4 regions of the Streptomyces sp. NPDC025618 genome follow, and region 1 is predicted to be linked to each of the others. Evidence: riboswitches for the same ligand, from Rfam matches in the RefSeq annotation. Region 1 holds a riboswitch; each other region holds the start of a gene.
The links. A riboswitch is a leader RNA that binds a small molecule or an ion and turns the genes downstream of it on or off. The one in region 1 is predicted to bind cobalamin.

Region 1 (3,704 bases):
CCCATGAGGCGACGTCAGACCGGTTCCGGCGCCCTGGGATCGGTGTCGGCACCCGGGCCCGCGCCCGGTCCGGCGTCCGGGTCCGGGCCCGCGTCGGGGCCCGCTCCCGGGCCCGTGGAACCGTCGGGATCGGCGCCCGCGCCGGGGTCGGGCGCGTGCAGGTACTCCTCGGAGATCTCGCGCGGGCCGAACGGCCACACCTTCTCGTGGCGCGCCCAGAGCACGAACGCCACACAGCCCGCGGCGACCCAGGCGAGCGACCATTCGATGGGGTGCCGGCCGGGGGAGTTCCGGTCCGCGTAGCCGTAGATCACCAGCCAGCCCACGAGCGCCACCAGGCTCGGCAGCGGGTAGAGCCACATGCGGTACGGGCGGCGCAGCCCCGGCTGCCGGCGGCGCAGCACCGACACCGCCACCACCTGGGCCAGCGCCTGGACGATCACCATCACGGTGGTGAGCAGCTGGATCAGCGTGGTGAGGTCCGTATGACGGCCGATCAGGAAGCCGATGCCGGTGATGACCCCCATCGACGCCAGGCCCAGCACGGGGAAGTGGTGGCGCGGGTGCAGGCGGCCGAAGGAGCGGAAGAAGACCTTGTCCCGCGCGGCGTCGTAGGGCACGCGGGAGCCGCCGAGGAGGCCGGTGAGGACGGAGGCGACGGCCGTGAGGAGGATCAGCACCGTGACCGTCCGGGCCGCGCCCTTGCCCCAGGCCGTCTCCAGGACCGCTGAGGCCACGGAGGAGTGCGCGGTGGCGTTCTCGTCGAGCATCTGCTTCCAGTCGACGACCCCCAGCGTGCCGATCTGGAGCAGCAGATAGATCGCCATGATGCCGAGGATGGAGTAGATGATGGCGCGCGGCATCGTGCGCCCGGGATTCTTGATCTCCGCGCCCATGTAGGCGGCGGTGTTGTAGCCGAGGTAGTCGTAGATGCCGATGGTCAGGCCCGCCGCGAAGCCGATCCAGAAGTGATTGGTCGTCAGCTCGAAGGCGTGGGCGGGGTAGGTGAAGGCGCGGTGCGGGCTGAAGTGGGTGAACGCCGCGACGATGACGAGGACGACCGAGGCGATCATCACCGCCCACAGCACCACGGTGAGCCGCGCGATGTTCTCGACCCGCCGCCACAGCGCCGCGACGATGGCCACGATGACCGCGAGCCCCACGAGGTCCCCGGTGGTCTGTCCCATGCCCGGCCACAGATAGCCGAGATACTGCACGAAGCCGATGATCCCCGTCGACATGCCCAGCGGGATGAACAGCATGGCCGTCCACACGAACAGGAACGGCATCAGCTTCCCGCTGCGGTACTGGAACGCCTGCCGCAGATACACGTAACTGCCGCCCGCCCCCGGCAACGAGGCCCCCAGCTCCGCCCAGATCAGCCCGTCGGCGAGCGCCAGCAGCGCGCCCGCGACGAACCCGATCACCGCCTGCGGGCCGCCGAACGCCGCCACCATCAGGGGGATGGTGACGAAGGGTCCGATACCGCACATCTGGCTCATGTTGATGGTGGTGGCCTGGAACAGCCCGATCCGGCGTACGAATCCGACCCCGTGCTCCGGTCCCTGCCCGGTGTCCGCCATGGGTGTGCCCTCTCTCTGCCGGACGGGGAGACCCGTCAACTGCACTGGTAGCACCGGCCCGCGGGGCACGTCCAGCATCGGCGCTCCGGAGCGGCGGTCGGGCCGGGAAAGCCCCGAGGAAGCTGTTGCCTGGCTATGGCAACTGCCACTTCTTTGCCACTCGTGCCGGTCAGGGCGTTAAGGTGGCCCGGCCGTGGTGCTCGGGAAGACCGGTGACGGACCCTCGTGGTCCCACTCCGGAGCGGCCCTCGCCACTGTGATCGGGGAGCTACCGTCCCGTTCCGCGCGCATCCCACGGGCGCGTGGAGCCACTGGCCGCAGCCGGCTGCCGGGAAGGCAGGGGCGGGCGCGAACGACCCGTAAGCCAGGAGACCGGCCACGGCATCTCACGAGAAGATCCACGAGGTGCTGGAGCGTGACCCGCAAGATGACCCTGCCCACCCGAACCCCCGCCGCGCCCGCCGCCGGCGGCCCGCCCGCCTTCCGCTGGCGCCGCCAGGACACCGTGCGCACCGCCGGCCTCCTGGGCGTCATAGCCGCCCTGCACGTCGTCGCCTTCGGCGTGCTCTACCTGCTCGTCGTCCCCGACCACTACACCGTGGACTCCAAGGTCTACGGCGTCGGCCTCGGCGTCACCGCCTACACCCTCGGCATGCGGCACGCCTTCGACGCCGACCACATCGCCGCCATCGACAACACCACCCGCAAGCTGATGGCCGACGGCAAGCGCCCGGTCTCGGTCGGCTTCTGGTTCGCCCTCGGCCACTCCAGCGTGGTCGTCGTCATGGCGGCGCTGGTGGCGGGCGGCACCCAGCTCGCCGGGAAGCTGATGGACGAGGACTCCACCACCCACCAGACCCTCGGCGTCGTCGGCACGTCGGTCTCCGGCGGCTTCCTCTACCTCATCGCCGCCCTCAACCTCGTCGCCCTCGCGGGCATCCTGCGCATCTTCCGCGCGATGCGCGAGGGCCGTTACGACGAGGCCGAGCTGGAGCAGCACCTGGACTCGCGCGGCTTCATGAACCGCGTCCTCGGCCGCTTCACCCGCTCCATCACCCGCCCCGGCCAGATGTACCCCCTGGGCTTCCTCTTCGGCCTCGGCTTCGACACGGCCACCGAGGTCACCCTCATGGTGATGGCGGGCAGCGGCGCGGCCGCCGGGCTGCCCTGGTACGCGATCCTGTGCCTGCCGCTGCTGTTCGCCGCGGGGATGAGCCTCTTCGACACCCTCGACGGCACGTTCATGAACTTCGCCTACCAGTGGGCGTTCTCCAACCCCGTCCGCAAGGTCTACTACAACCTCACCATCACCGGCCTGTCGATCGCCGTCGCCTTCCTCATCGGCACCATCGAGCTGGTCACCGTGCTGCACGACAAGCTCCATATGAACGACGCGGTCACCGGCTGGATCTCCGGCCTCAACCTCGACAACGTCGGCTTCGTCATCGTCGGCCTTTTCGTGGTGGTCTGGGCGGCGGCGCTCGCCTACTGGCGGTTCGGCAAGGTCGAGCAGCGCTGGGCGGCGCGCGCGGCCACGGCCACGAGCGAGACGGGCTGACGGCCGGCGCGGTTCTTACGGACCGGTGACAGGGCGGCGCCGGAACGGGCGCCCCGCGGCCCGCGCCCCTAACGTCGAGGTCATGCGCGTACTCGTCACCGGAGGCGCGGGCTTCATCGGCTCGCACATCGTCACCGCACTCACCGCCCGCGGCCACCGGCCCGTCGTCCTCGACGCCCTGCTGCCCGCGGCCCACCCCGAGGCACCGCCCCGGCCCGCCGGCGTCGAGTGGACCGGCGCCGACCTCCGCGACCGCGCGGCCGTGGCCGGCGCGCTGCGCGGCATCGACGCCGTCTGCCACCAGGCCGCGATGGTCGGCCTCGGCAAGGACTTCGCCGACGCGCCCGCCTATGTGGGCTGCAACGACCTCGGCACGGCCGTGCTCCTCGCGGAGATGGCCGCCGCGGGCGTACGCCGCCTGGTCCTCGCCGGCTCCATGGTCGTCTACGGCGAGGGCCACTACGCGTGCCCCCGGCACGGCGTGGTGCGCCCCGGCCCGAGGGCGGCCGCGGACCTCGACGCCGGGCGCTACGAACCCCACTGCCCGCGCTGCGGCCGGGAAC
Region 2 (3,704 bases), on a different contig from region 1:
TGATCGGCGCGACCATCGTGTCCGTCGGTTTCAACGCGGTGAACGCCGACAAGGTCGTCATGAAGGTCCTCATCCCGGCCGTCGCGGCGCCCATCGTGGCGGGCATCGCCGCCATGGTCGCCACCCGGCTCACCTACCGGCTCGCCAAGGGCCGTGACGAGAAGGAGACCGCCAAGGGCTACCGCGCCGGGCAGATCGCCTCGGCCGCCCTGGTCTCCCTCGCCCACGGCACCAACGACGCGCAGAAGACGATGGGTGTCATCACCCTCGCGCTCGTGACCGGCGGCGTCGTCGCCCCGCACTCCGACCCGCCGCTGTGGGTCATCGTCTCCGCGGGCCTGGCCATCGCGCTCGGTACGTACCTGGGCGGCTGGCGCATCATCCGTACGCTCGGCAAGGGCCTCACCGACATCCAGCCGCCGCAGGGCTTCGCCGCCCAGACCGGCGCCGCGACCGTGATCCTCGCCTCCTCGCACATCGGCTTCGCCCTCTCCACCACCCAGGTCTGCTCCGGCGCGATCATGGGCTCCGGCCTCGGCCGCAAGGGCGGCGTGGTGCGCTGGTCGACCGCGGGCCGGATGGCCGTCGCCTGGTGCCTGACGCTCCCGGCCGCGGGCATCGTCGCCGGTGGCGCCGCGTTCCTCGCCGACCAGGGCGACTGGGGCGTCACCACCGTCGCCGTGCTCGGCCTGCTGGTGTGCGGCGCGATCTACGCCGCTTCCCGCCGCAAGCCGGTCACCCACGACAGCGTCAACGAGGTCCAGCCGGAAACGGCGGAGCCGGCCGGTGTGGTCACCGCCGCGCTCCAGGCCGTCGCCCCGCCGCCGGCCGGCCCCGTGACCGCCGCCCCGGTGGTCGCCGTCTCCTCCGAAGCCGGGCGCACCCCCGCCGCCGCGGCGAGCTAAGGAATCCACACCATGCACATCGACTGGGCAGCTCTCGGTCAGGTCTTCGGCGTCAGCGTCGTGGTGACCGTCGGATTGGTCGGCGTCTTCACGCTCGGGATCGTGGGCACGTCCCGCCCTGCGGGCGGGGCGGCTCCGGGGGGTCTGGCGCGGTCCGGGGCGTATGCGTGCTTTGCGCTGTGCGCGGCGGCTGTGGGGTACGGGATCTTTTTGATCGTGGGGTAGGTGGGTTGCCGCCTGCGGCGGGGCTTTTCCCCTACCCGCCCCTTCCCGAAACTGGGGCTGTCGCCCCAGACCCCGCAACACGGCTTCGCCGCGTTGCCCTCAAACTCCCCCAGCTACCGCTGGGAGGTGCCCCCAACGGGCTGAATATCAGCCCGTCCGGCGTTTGAGGACGCGCCCGCAGGGCGCTGGGGGTCCGGGGGTCTCCCCCGGTTTCGGGAAGGGGCGGGGCTGGGGCACAAGCCCGCCGCAGGCGCGGCGGACCCGCACCCGGCAACGGCCCCGCCACCAAAGCCCCGCTCACCCGCCCCCAGGGAAGTTGACGCCCGTTCACACCCCATGGTGGACTTCCGGGGCCAAACGGCGACAGCAGAGGAAGCCGGTGCGAGTCCGGCGCGGTCCCGCCACTGTCACCGGGGAGCGTCTCCCCCATCGGAGTGCCACGGCCCGCACTCGCGGGCGGGAAGGCCGGGGCGGCGTCGATCCGGGAGCCAGGAGACTCTGGTCGCCGGTCACGTCGAGCCAGGGCGCGGACCCTGAGTGAGGACACATCGCCATGTCCGGCTGCCGCCGACCATCCCGTTCCCCCGGATCCAGGTACCACGCGACGGCGGTCTGATCCGATGCGCGCCGATCACCTCGGTTTCGCCTGCGGTGCCACGCTCGGCTTTCTCGGCGACCTCGCTCTCGGCGACCCCCGCCGCGGCCACCCCGTGGCCGCTTTCGGACGTGCCGCGCAGGCCGTGGAGCAGCGGCTGTGGCGCGACCACCGCGGTCATGGCGCCCTGCACACGCTGCTGTGCGCGGGCGGCACCGTGGCCGCCGCCGGTGCGCTGGCCCGTGCCGTACGCCCCTCCCCCGCCGCCACGGTCGCCCTGACCGCCGCCACCACCTGGGCCGTGCTCGGCGGCACCTCGCTGGGCCGTGAGGCCCGCGCCATCGGGGGCGCGCTCGCCGTGGGCGACCTGGAGGTCGCCCGGGAGCGGCTGCCCCATCTGTGCGGGCGCGACCCCGAGGCGCTGGACGGTCCGCAGCTGGCCCGCGCCGTCGTGGAGTCCGTCGCGGAGAACACCTCCGACGCCGTCGTGGGCGCCCTCGTCTGGGGTGCGCTGGGCGGTGTTCCGGGGCTGGCCGGCTTCCGCGCCGTCAACACCCTGGACGCGATGGTGGGCCACAAGTCGCCCCGCTACCGCCGCTTCGGCTGGGCCTCGGCCCGGCTCGACGACGTCGTCGGCTGGCCCGGCGCCCGGCTCACCGCCGCCCTCGCCGTGCTCGCCGGGCCCGACCCGCGGGGCGCCTGGCGGGTGGCCCGGCGCGACGCGTCCCGGCACCCGAGCCCCAACGCGGGCCCGGTGGAAGCCGCGTTCGCGGGGGCGCTCGGTGTGCGCCTCGGCGGCACCCTCGCCTACAAGGGCCGCGTCGAGCACCGCCCCGTCCTGGGCGCGGAGAACCGCCCGGTGGAGGCCGCCGACATCGAGCGCGCCGTACGCCTCTCCCGGCGGGTGTCGCTGCTGGCGCTGGGCGTCGCGATCGGGGTGCGGGCCGCCGTCTCCCGGGGCCGTGCGGCGGGCAGCCTTTTCCCAGATCGCCTTACGAGGAGGAGCCGGTGACAGCGGACAAGGGCGGGCCCACGGGCCCGCTGGGCGGGGGCCTGCTCGTGGCCGGGACGACCTCGGACGCGGGCAAGAGCGTGGTGACCGCCGGGATCTGCCGGTGGCTGGTCCGCAAGGGCGTCAAGGTCGCGCCGTTCAAGGCGCAGAACATGTCGCTCAACTCCTTCGTGACCCGCGAGGGCGCGGAGATAGGCCGCGCGCAGGCCATGCAGGCCGCCGCGGCCCGGGTGGAGCCGTCGGCCCTGATGAACCCCGTGCTGCTCAAGCCCGGCGGCGACCGCAGCAGCCAGGTGGTGCTGATGGGCAAGCCGGTGGGCGAGCTCAGCGCGCGCGGGTATTTCGGGACGTCCGAGGGGTCGTCCCCCGGGGGGACACGGCACTGGGGGCGCCAGGAGCGGCTGTTCGGCACGGTGACCGAGTGCCTGGAGGAGCTGCGGCGCACCCACGACGCCGTGATCTGCGAGGGTGCGGGCAGCCCCGCCGAGATCAACCTGCGGCGCACCGACATCGTCAACATGGGCATAGCCCGGGCGGCGCGGCTGCCGGTCGTCGTGGTCGGGGACATCGACAGGGGCGGGGTGTTCGCGTCGTTCTTCGGTACGACGGCGCTGCTGTCCCGCGAGGACCAGGCGCACATAGCGGGCTATCTGGTCAACAAGTTCCGGGGTGACGTGACGCTGCTGGAACCCGGCCTGGAGATGCTGCGCGACCTGACCGGGCGGCCCACGGTCGGCGTGCTGCCCTTCGCCCACGGCCTCGGCATCGACGAGGAGGACGGCCTGCGGGTGTCGATGCGCGGCGCGGTGCGCGAGTCGGTGGTCGCCCCGCCGCACGGCGCCGACGTGCTGCGCGTCGCCGTGTGCGCGGTGCCGCTGATGTCGAACTTCACCGATGTCGACGCGCTCGCCGCCGAACCGGGCGTGGTCGTACGGTTCGTGGACCGCCCGGAGGAGCTCCTCGACGC
Region 3 (3,704 bases), on a different contig from region 1:
GTCATCGGCACGTCCGCGGCCGTGGCCGTCGACTCCGTCCTGTGGGTGGGCGGCACCGTGCTCGGCCTGGTCGCCGCTGCGGGCATCCCGTATCTGATGGTGACCCGGCACCGGGTCGAGCCCGGCGCCGCCTCGCCCGTCTGGCTGCTGCCGGTGGTCGCCCCCATGGTCTCCGCCGCGAACGGCCCGGCGCTGGTCGCGCACCTGCCGGCCGGGCAGTGGCGGGCGGCGATGCTGCTGGGCTGCTACGCGCTGTTCGGCATGAGCCTGCTGATGACGCTCGCCATCCTGCCGATGCTCCTCTCGCGGCTGGTGCACCACGGTCCGCTGCCCCTGGCGATGACCCCGACCCTCTTCCTGGTGCTGGGCCCGCTGGGCCAGTCCGCGACGGCCGTGAACAACCTCGCCGACGCGGCGCCGGGAGCCGTCGCGGCCCCGTACGCGCACGCGATGTCCGCGTTCGGCGTGCTCTACGGCGTCCCGGTGATGGGCTTCGCGCTGCTGTGGCTGGCGCTGGCCACGGCCATGGTGGTGGGCGCGTTCCGGCGCGGGATGGGCTTCGGGATGACGTGGTGGGGCTTCACCTTTCCCATCGGCACCTGCGTCACCGGCGCCGCGGCGCTCGCCCGCCACACCCACCTGCACGCCTTCACCTGGCTGGCCGTCGGGCTCTACGCCCTGCTCGTCGCCGCCTGGGCGGTCGCCGCGACCGGCACCCTGCGGGGGCTGGTCAACGGCCGGCTGCTCGCAGCGCCGCGGCCAGCACCCGCGGCGCTTCGGTGAGCGAAGGGCCGTACCACGTGAGGTGACGGCCGCTGACCAGCGCGTACGGCAGCCCGGGGAACGCCTCCGGGCCGTCGTCGGCACTGAAGCGGTACGGCTCGTCCGGCAGGACGACCAGCTCGGCGCCGCACGAGGTCAACTCCTCCAGGGGCACGCGGGGATAGCGCTCCGCGTGCCCCGCGTACGCGTGCGCCACGCCGAGCCGGGCGAGGACGTCCCCGGCGAAGGTGTCCCGGCCGAGGACCATCCACGGCCGCCGCCACACCGGCACCACCGCCCGCACGGCGCGGCCCGTGGCCCGTACGTCCCGCCACGCCTCCTCGGCCTCCGCCAGCCACGCCGGCCGCTCCAGCCCGCACCCCGCCACCAGCACCCGTTCCAGCTCCGTGAACGCCTGCTCCAGCGTGCGCACTTCGGTGACCAGCACCCGCAGGCCCGCCGCGCGCAGAGCGGCGAGGTCGGGGGCGCGGTTCTCCTCCTCGTTGGCGAGGACGAGGTCGGGCGCGAGGGCGGCGATACGGGCCACGTCGGGGTTCTTCGTGCCGCCGATCCGCGTGACGCCGAGCCCGGCGGGGCGCTCGCACCAGTCGGTGGCACCGACGAGCAGCCCGGGCGCGCTGACGGCCACGGCCTCGGTGAGTGAGGGGACGAGGGACACCACGCGCCGTACGGCAGTGCGAATGGCCATGATCATAGAGTACGCCCGGGCGGCAACTCCTGTGACTATGCTGGCCGGTGCAGCTGGTTCGCCCCGTCCGCCAGTCGGGAGCGTCGCAAGAGGGAATCCGGTGCGAATCCGGAACTGCCCCGCAGCGGTGAGTGGGAACGAAAGCGGTCATACGCACTGGACGCCGTCCGGGAAGCGACCGCCGGTAGGTGACCGGCCCCTCGACGAGGGACCGGGGCGCGCCCGCGAGTCCGAAGACCTGCCACTGCCCGTATGCCCGCACGGGGTACGGACCGCACGAACTCCGGAGGAGAGTTCCGTGAAGCAGACGCATGTCGCACGTGTGAATCCCACGCTGCACGGCTATCCGCGGCAAGGCCCGGGCCGTGAGCTGAAGAAGGCCACCGAGAGCTATTGGGCCGGCCGCTTGGACGCGCGGCAACTCCTGGAAACGGCCGCCGCGTTGCGCGCCGCGGCCCGCGAGGAGCTGCGCGAGGCGGGCATCACCGAGGTGCCCACCGGCGACTTCTCGTTCTACGACCATGTGCTGGACACCGCCTGGGCGGTCGGCGCGGTGCCCGAGCGGCACCGGGCGGCGGCCACGACCGAGCTCGACGTCTATTTCGCCATGGCCCGCGGCACGGCGGACACGCCACCGCTGGAGATGACGAAGTGGTTCGACACCAACTACCACTACCTCGTACCGGAATTGGGACCGGATGCGCAATTCACGCCGGATTCCCGTAAGCAGGTCGGCGAATTCCGTGAGGCACGCGACGCGGGCTTCACGGCCCGGCCCGTGCTGCTGGGACCGATCAGCTTCCTGCTGCTGGCCAAGCCCGCGCCCGGCGCCGGTGCGGACTTCGAGCCGCTGACGCTCCTCGACCGGCTGCTGCCCGTCTACGCCTCGCTGCTCGCCGACCTGCGGGCGGCCGGAGCGGAGTGGGCGCAGCTGGACGAGCCCGCGCTCGTACAGGACCGGCCCCGGTCCGTGCTGAACGCCACCGCCCGCGCCTACCGCGAGCTCGGCGCGCTCACGGACCGTCCCCAACTGCTGGTCGCGTCCTACTTCGACCGGCTCGGCGACGCCCTGCCGGTGCTCGCCCAGGCCCCGGTCGAGGGGCTCGCGATGGACTTCACCGGCCCCGCGGCCGCCAATCTCGAAGAGCTCGCCGCGCTCGGCGGGCTCCCCGGCAAGCGGCTCATCGCGGGCGTCGTCGACGGCCGCAACATCTGGGCCGCCGACCTGGAGCGGGCGCTCTCCACCCTCGCCACCCTGCTCGGCCTGGTCGACCGGCTCGACGTCGCGCCGTCCTGCTCCCTGCTGCATGTGCCGCTCGACGTCACCGCCGAACGCGACCTCGACCCGCAGATCGCCCGCTGGCTCTCCTTCGCCCGCCAGAAGACGGCCGAAGTCGCCACCCTCGCAAGGGCGCTGAGCGAGGGCCGCGAGGCGGTGGCACCCCAGCTCGCCGCCAACCGCGCCGCCCTCGCCTCCCGCGCGGGCTCCGCGCTGACCCGCGACGCGGCCGTACGGGACCGCTGCGCGGCCGTCACCGCCGAGGACACCCGCCGCCCGCAGCCGTACGCGGAACGGGCCGCCGCCCAGCGCGCCCGGCTGGGCCTCCCGCCGCTGCCCACGACCACCATCGGCTCCTTCCCACAGACCGCCGAACTGCGCCGCGCGCGGGCCGATCTGCGCGCCGGGAAGATCACGGCCGAGGAGTACCGGGAGCGGATCGCCGCCGAGATCCGCGAGGTGATCGCCTTCCAGGAGAAGGCCGGCCTCGACGTGCTGGTGCACGGCGAGCCCGAACGCAACGACATGGTCCAGCACTTCGCCGAGCGGCTGAACGGCTACCTCGCCACCCGGCACGGCTGGGTGCAGTCCTACGGCACGCGCTACGTCCGGCCGCCGATCCTCGCCGGTGACGTCTCGCGGCCCGCGCCGATGACCGTCGAATGGACCCGCTACGCCCAGTCGTTGACCCAGCGCCCCGTGAAGGGCATGCTCACCGGCCCCGTCACCATGCTGTCCTGGTCCTTCGTCCGCGACGACCAGCCGCTCGCCGAGACCGCCCGCCAGGTGGCTCTCGCCCTCCGTGACGAGGTCGCCGACCTGGAGGCCGCGGGCACCGCCGTGATCCAGGTCGACGAGCCGGCCCTGCGCGAACTCCTGCCACTGCGGGCCGCCGCCCGGCCCGGCTATCTGGACTGGGCCACCGAGGCGTTCCGCCTCGCGACCAGCGGCGTC
Region 4 (3,704 bases), on a different contig from region 1:
CGCCTCGTAGGCCGCGAGCATGATGCGCTCGGAGATCCGGGTGGACAGCTCCTTCGCCTCGGGGGAGTCGAAGGGCAGCCGGAGCCGGAAGAAGACGTCCTGGAGACCCATCAGGCCCAGGCCCACCGGGCGCCAGCGGCTGTTGGAGTTGCCGGCCTGCTCGGTCGGGTAGAAGTTGATGTCCACGACGCGGTCGAGGAACGTCACGGCCGTACGGACCGTACGGTCGAGCTTCTCCCAGTCCATCTCGCCGTCGGTACCCAGGTGCTGCGCCAGGTTGACCGAGCCGAGGTTGCAGACGGCCGTCTCGCCGTCGTCCGTGACCTCGAGGATCTCGGTGCACAGGTTCGAGGAGTGGACGACCTTGCCGGGCTCGGCGGTCTGGTTCGCGGTGCGGTTGGACGCGTCCTTGAAGGTCATCCAGCCGTTGCCGGTCTGCGCGAGGGTGCGCATCATCCGGGAGTACAGCACGCGCGCCGGGATCTGCCGGACGGCCTTGCCCTCGGCCTCGGCCTTGCGGTACGCGGCGTCGAACTCGTCGCCCCACAGGTCGACCAGCTCGGGCGTGTCGGCCGGGGAGAACAGCGACCAGTCGGCGTCCGCCTCGACGCGGCGCATGAACTCGTCCGGGATCCAGTGCGCGGTGTTGAGGTTGTGCGTGCGGCGGGCCTCCTCACCGGTGTTGTCGCGGAGCTCCAGGAACTCCTCGATGTCCGCGTGCCACGTCTCCAGATAGACACAGGCCGCGCCCTTGCGCCGGCCGCCCTGGTTGACCGCCGCCACGGAGGCGTCGAGCGTGCGCAGGAACGGCACGATGCCGTTGGAGTGCCCGTTGGTGCCCCGGATCAGCGAACCGCGCGAGCGGATGCGGCTGTAGGACAGGCCGATGCCGCCGGCGTGCTTCGACAGGCGCGCCACCTGGTGGTAGCGGTCGTAGATCGAGTCCAGCTCGTCCAGCGGCGAGTCCAGCAGATAGCAGGAGGACATCTGCGGGTGGCGGGTGCCGGAGTTGAAGAGCGTGGGGGAGGAGGGCAGGTACGACAGGGTGCTCGTCAGCCCGTAGAGCTCGGCGACGTCCTCCAGGGCCCGCACCGAGTGGTCCTCGGCCAGGCCGCAGGCCACGCGCAGCAGGAAGTGCTGCGGGGTCTCGATGACCTGCCGGGTGATCGGGTGGCGCAGCAGGTAGCGGCTGTGCAGGGTGCGCAGGCCGAAGTAGCCGAAGCGGTCGTCGGCGCCGTCGGCGAGCGCCTTCTCGACGAGCTCGTCGAGGCGCGCGGCGTGGGTCGCCACGAAGGCGGCGGTGTCGTCGGCGATCAGGCCCTCGCGGTGGCCGGTCGCGACGGACGCGGAGAAGGAGACGGCGCCCTGTCCGGCGGCCTCCTCGGCGATGGCGAGGGTGAGCAGGCGGGCCGCGAGCTTGGAGTACTCGGGCTCCTCGGCGATCAGGCCGGCGGCGGCCTCGGTGGCCAGGGACCGCAGTTCGGCCTCGTCCGAGCCCGGGTGGCGGCCCCGCAGCGCGGCGGCGGCGACCTTTCCGGGGTCGGTGGCGGACAGATCGGCGGTGAGGTCGGTCAGGGTGCGCAGCAGCGCGGTCCCGGGGCCGCCGGTCGCTTCCGCGGATGCTGAGACCGGATCGGCGGGCGCGATGGTCACTGAGGCTCTCCCTCGCTCGGCAAGGGGCCGGGCGGGTGGCGCGCGACGGGCGCGTACGGGCATGCCTGAGGCATCAGGGCATGCTCGTAGCGTCCATCGGCCCAACCCGCGAGGCCCGGACGAATACAAAACGCCCGGTGCGAGCCGGTGCGGCTCAGCGGTGGGCGTGCTGTCGGCAGGTACTCGGACTCCTGCATGCGTCATTACGGCATACATGCACCGTTGCGGGACAGTTCCGGATTTCCACCGGATTCCCCTGCGACGACAGCGAGGACGAGCATACATCTAGTGCTGGCCGTCGCATGCACCACCACATCTTGTGTCGCGCGGTAATCGCGCGGGTCGGAATGTGCTAACAGGGCCTGCCCGCAAGGGGCATGACGAAGGGCCGCCACGCGCCCTGTCGAGCGCGCCGCGGCCCTGGGTGGGGCGCGGGGTGGGTGGGGGTGCGGCGGTGCGTCTGGGGGGTGTCTGGGGGTGTCGGTGGGGCCCCGGGGCCCCGGCCGCGGGTTTCGCTGCGGCCTGCGGTCATGTCCAGCGGCCTGCGGCCGCGTCCTCAATCGCCGGACGGGCTGGTTTTGGCTGATGTGGGTACGCCATTCAGCCCGTCCGGCGTTTGAGGACAACGCGCGAAGCGTGTTGCGGGGTCTGGGGCGGCGCCCCCACGCGGCGGAGCCGCACATCGGACGCAGCCGGGAAGGGGCGGGGTAGGGGAACAAAGCCCGCCGCAGGCGTCAGTGACCCCCCGGCGCCCCCGCCGTCGCAGGCGGCAATTCCTCCACTACGCCCGGATCGCCCACATCAGCCGTGTAATCGGACGGTTGGGTCTCGTCCACGCCATCCCGCACACCCACCGCCTTGAACACCACCGTGAGCACCACCGCGACAAGCACATTCAGGACGAAAGCCGTAAGCCCGATATACCCCTTCTCCCCGATGAACGGAATAAGGTTCGTATTCCCGAAATGATCCTGAGTCGCACTGGGCGTGTCATACGCCCGCCACGTCCCGTACGCCATACCGACCGCCCACCCCGCCAGCAGCCCCCACCGGTGGAACCAGCGGGTGAAGAGCCCGCCCACGAGTGCCGGGACGGTCTGGAGGATCCAGATGCCGCCGAGCAGCTGGAAATTGATCGCGACCGTTTTGTCCATCGTCAGGACGAAGACGAGCGCGCCGACCTTCACCAGCAGCGAGGCGAGCTTGGAGACCTTCGCCTCGCGCTCGGGCGAGGCGTCCGGCCGGATGAAGTCCTTGTAGATGTTCCGGGTGAAGAGATTCGCCGCGGCGATGGACATGATGGCCGCCGGCACCAGCGCGCCGATCCCGATGGCCGCGAAGGCGACGCCCGTGAACCAGTCCGGGAACATGTCCTCGAAGAGCTGCGGGATGGCCAGCTGGCCGTTCTTCACCTTGACGCCCGCGGCGATCGCCATGAAGCCGAGCATGGCCAGCAGGCCCAGCATCAGCGAATAGAGCGGCAGGATCGTGGTGTTGCGGCGGATGACGTTGCGGCTCTTGCTGGAGAGGACCGCGGTCACCGAATGCGGATAGAGGAACAGCGCCATCGCCGAGCCGAGCGCGAGCGTCGCGTACGCCCATTGCGCGTCCGGACCGCTCACCAGGGAACCGCGCGGTTTGCCCGTCGCCGGATTCTTCTCGGCGAAGGCGTCCCCGGCCTTCGCGAAGATGTGCTCGAAACCCCCCAGCCTGATGGGGATGTAGATGATGGCCACGATGATCACGATGTAGATCAGCGCGTCCTTGACGAAGGCGATGAGCGCGGGAGCCCGCAGTCCGGCCGAATACGTATAGGCCGCGAGCACGCCGAAGGCGATGAGCAGCGGCAGGTCCTTCATGAACCAGTTGGAACCGCCACCGACCCCGAGCACGTCCAGCACGGCCTGAATGCCGACGAGTTGGAGCGCGATGTACGGCATGGTCGCGAGCAGCCCGGTCAGCGCGAGCGCCAGCGACAGCCCCTTCGACCCGAACCGGCCGCGCACGAAGTCCGAGGACGTCACATAACCGTGCTTGTGCGCCACCGACCA

Region 2: linked by a shared signal. The riboswitch ahead of ACZ4A5_RS24380 (cobalamin biosynthesis protein) and the one ahead of nicT (Nickel transporter NicT) in region 1 are both predicted to bind cobalamin.
Region 3: linked by a shared signal. The riboswitch ahead of metE (5-methyltetrahydropteroyltriglutamate--homocysteine S-methyltransferase) and the one ahead of nicT (Nickel transporter NicT) in region 1 are both predicted to bind cobalamin.
Region 4: linked by a shared signal. The riboswitch ahead of ACZ4A5_RS20940 (ribonucleoside-diphosphate reductase subunit alpha) and the one ahead of nicT (Nickel transporter NicT) in region 1 are both predicted to bind cobalamin.

The regions. Positions count from the first base shown of each region.
Region 1 covers NZ_JBVHLW010000021.1:87,273-90,976, forward strand. Annotated here, with positions in the region: gene ACZ4A5_RS19110 (APC family permease) at 15-1,583, opposite strand; cobalamin riboswitch at 1,761-1,978, shown strand; gene nicT (Nickel transporter NicT) at 1,999-3,141, shown strand; gene ACZ4A5_RS19120 (NAD-dependent epimerase/dehydratase family protein) at 3,224-3,704, shown strand, end outside.
Region 2 covers NZ_JBVHLW010000033.1:54,971-58,674, forward strand. Annotated here, with positions in the region: gene ACZ4A5_RS24370 (inorganic phosphate transporter) at 1-905, shown strand, start outside; gene ACZ4A5_RS24375 (hypothetical protein) at 918-1,130, shown strand; cobalamin riboswitch at 1,501-1,628, shown strand; gene ACZ4A5_RS24380 (cobalamin biosynthesis protein) at 1,751-2,737, shown strand; gene ACZ4A5_RS24385 (cobyric acid synthase) at 2,767-3,704, shown strand, end outside.
Region 3 covers NZ_JBVHLW010000072.1:8,950-12,653, reverse strand. Annotated here, with positions in the region: gene ACZ4A5_RS30845 (TDT family transporter) at 1-783, shown strand, start outside; gene ACZ4A5_RS30840 (helical backbone metal receptor) at 731-1,471, opposite strand; cobalamin riboswitch at 1,508-1,731, shown strand; gene metE (5-methyltetrahydropteroyltriglutamate--homocysteine S-methyltransferase) at 1,770-3,704, shown strand, end outside.
Region 4 covers NZ_JBVHLW010000025.1:26,025-29,728, forward strand. Annotated here, with positions in the region: gene ACZ4A5_RS20940 (ribonucleoside-diphosphate reductase subunit alpha) at 1-1,653, opposite strand, end outside; adenosylcobalamin-variant (AdoCbl-variant) riboswitch at 1,823-1,921, opposite strand; gene mctP (monocarboxylate uptake permease MctP) at 2,388-3,704, opposite strand, start outside.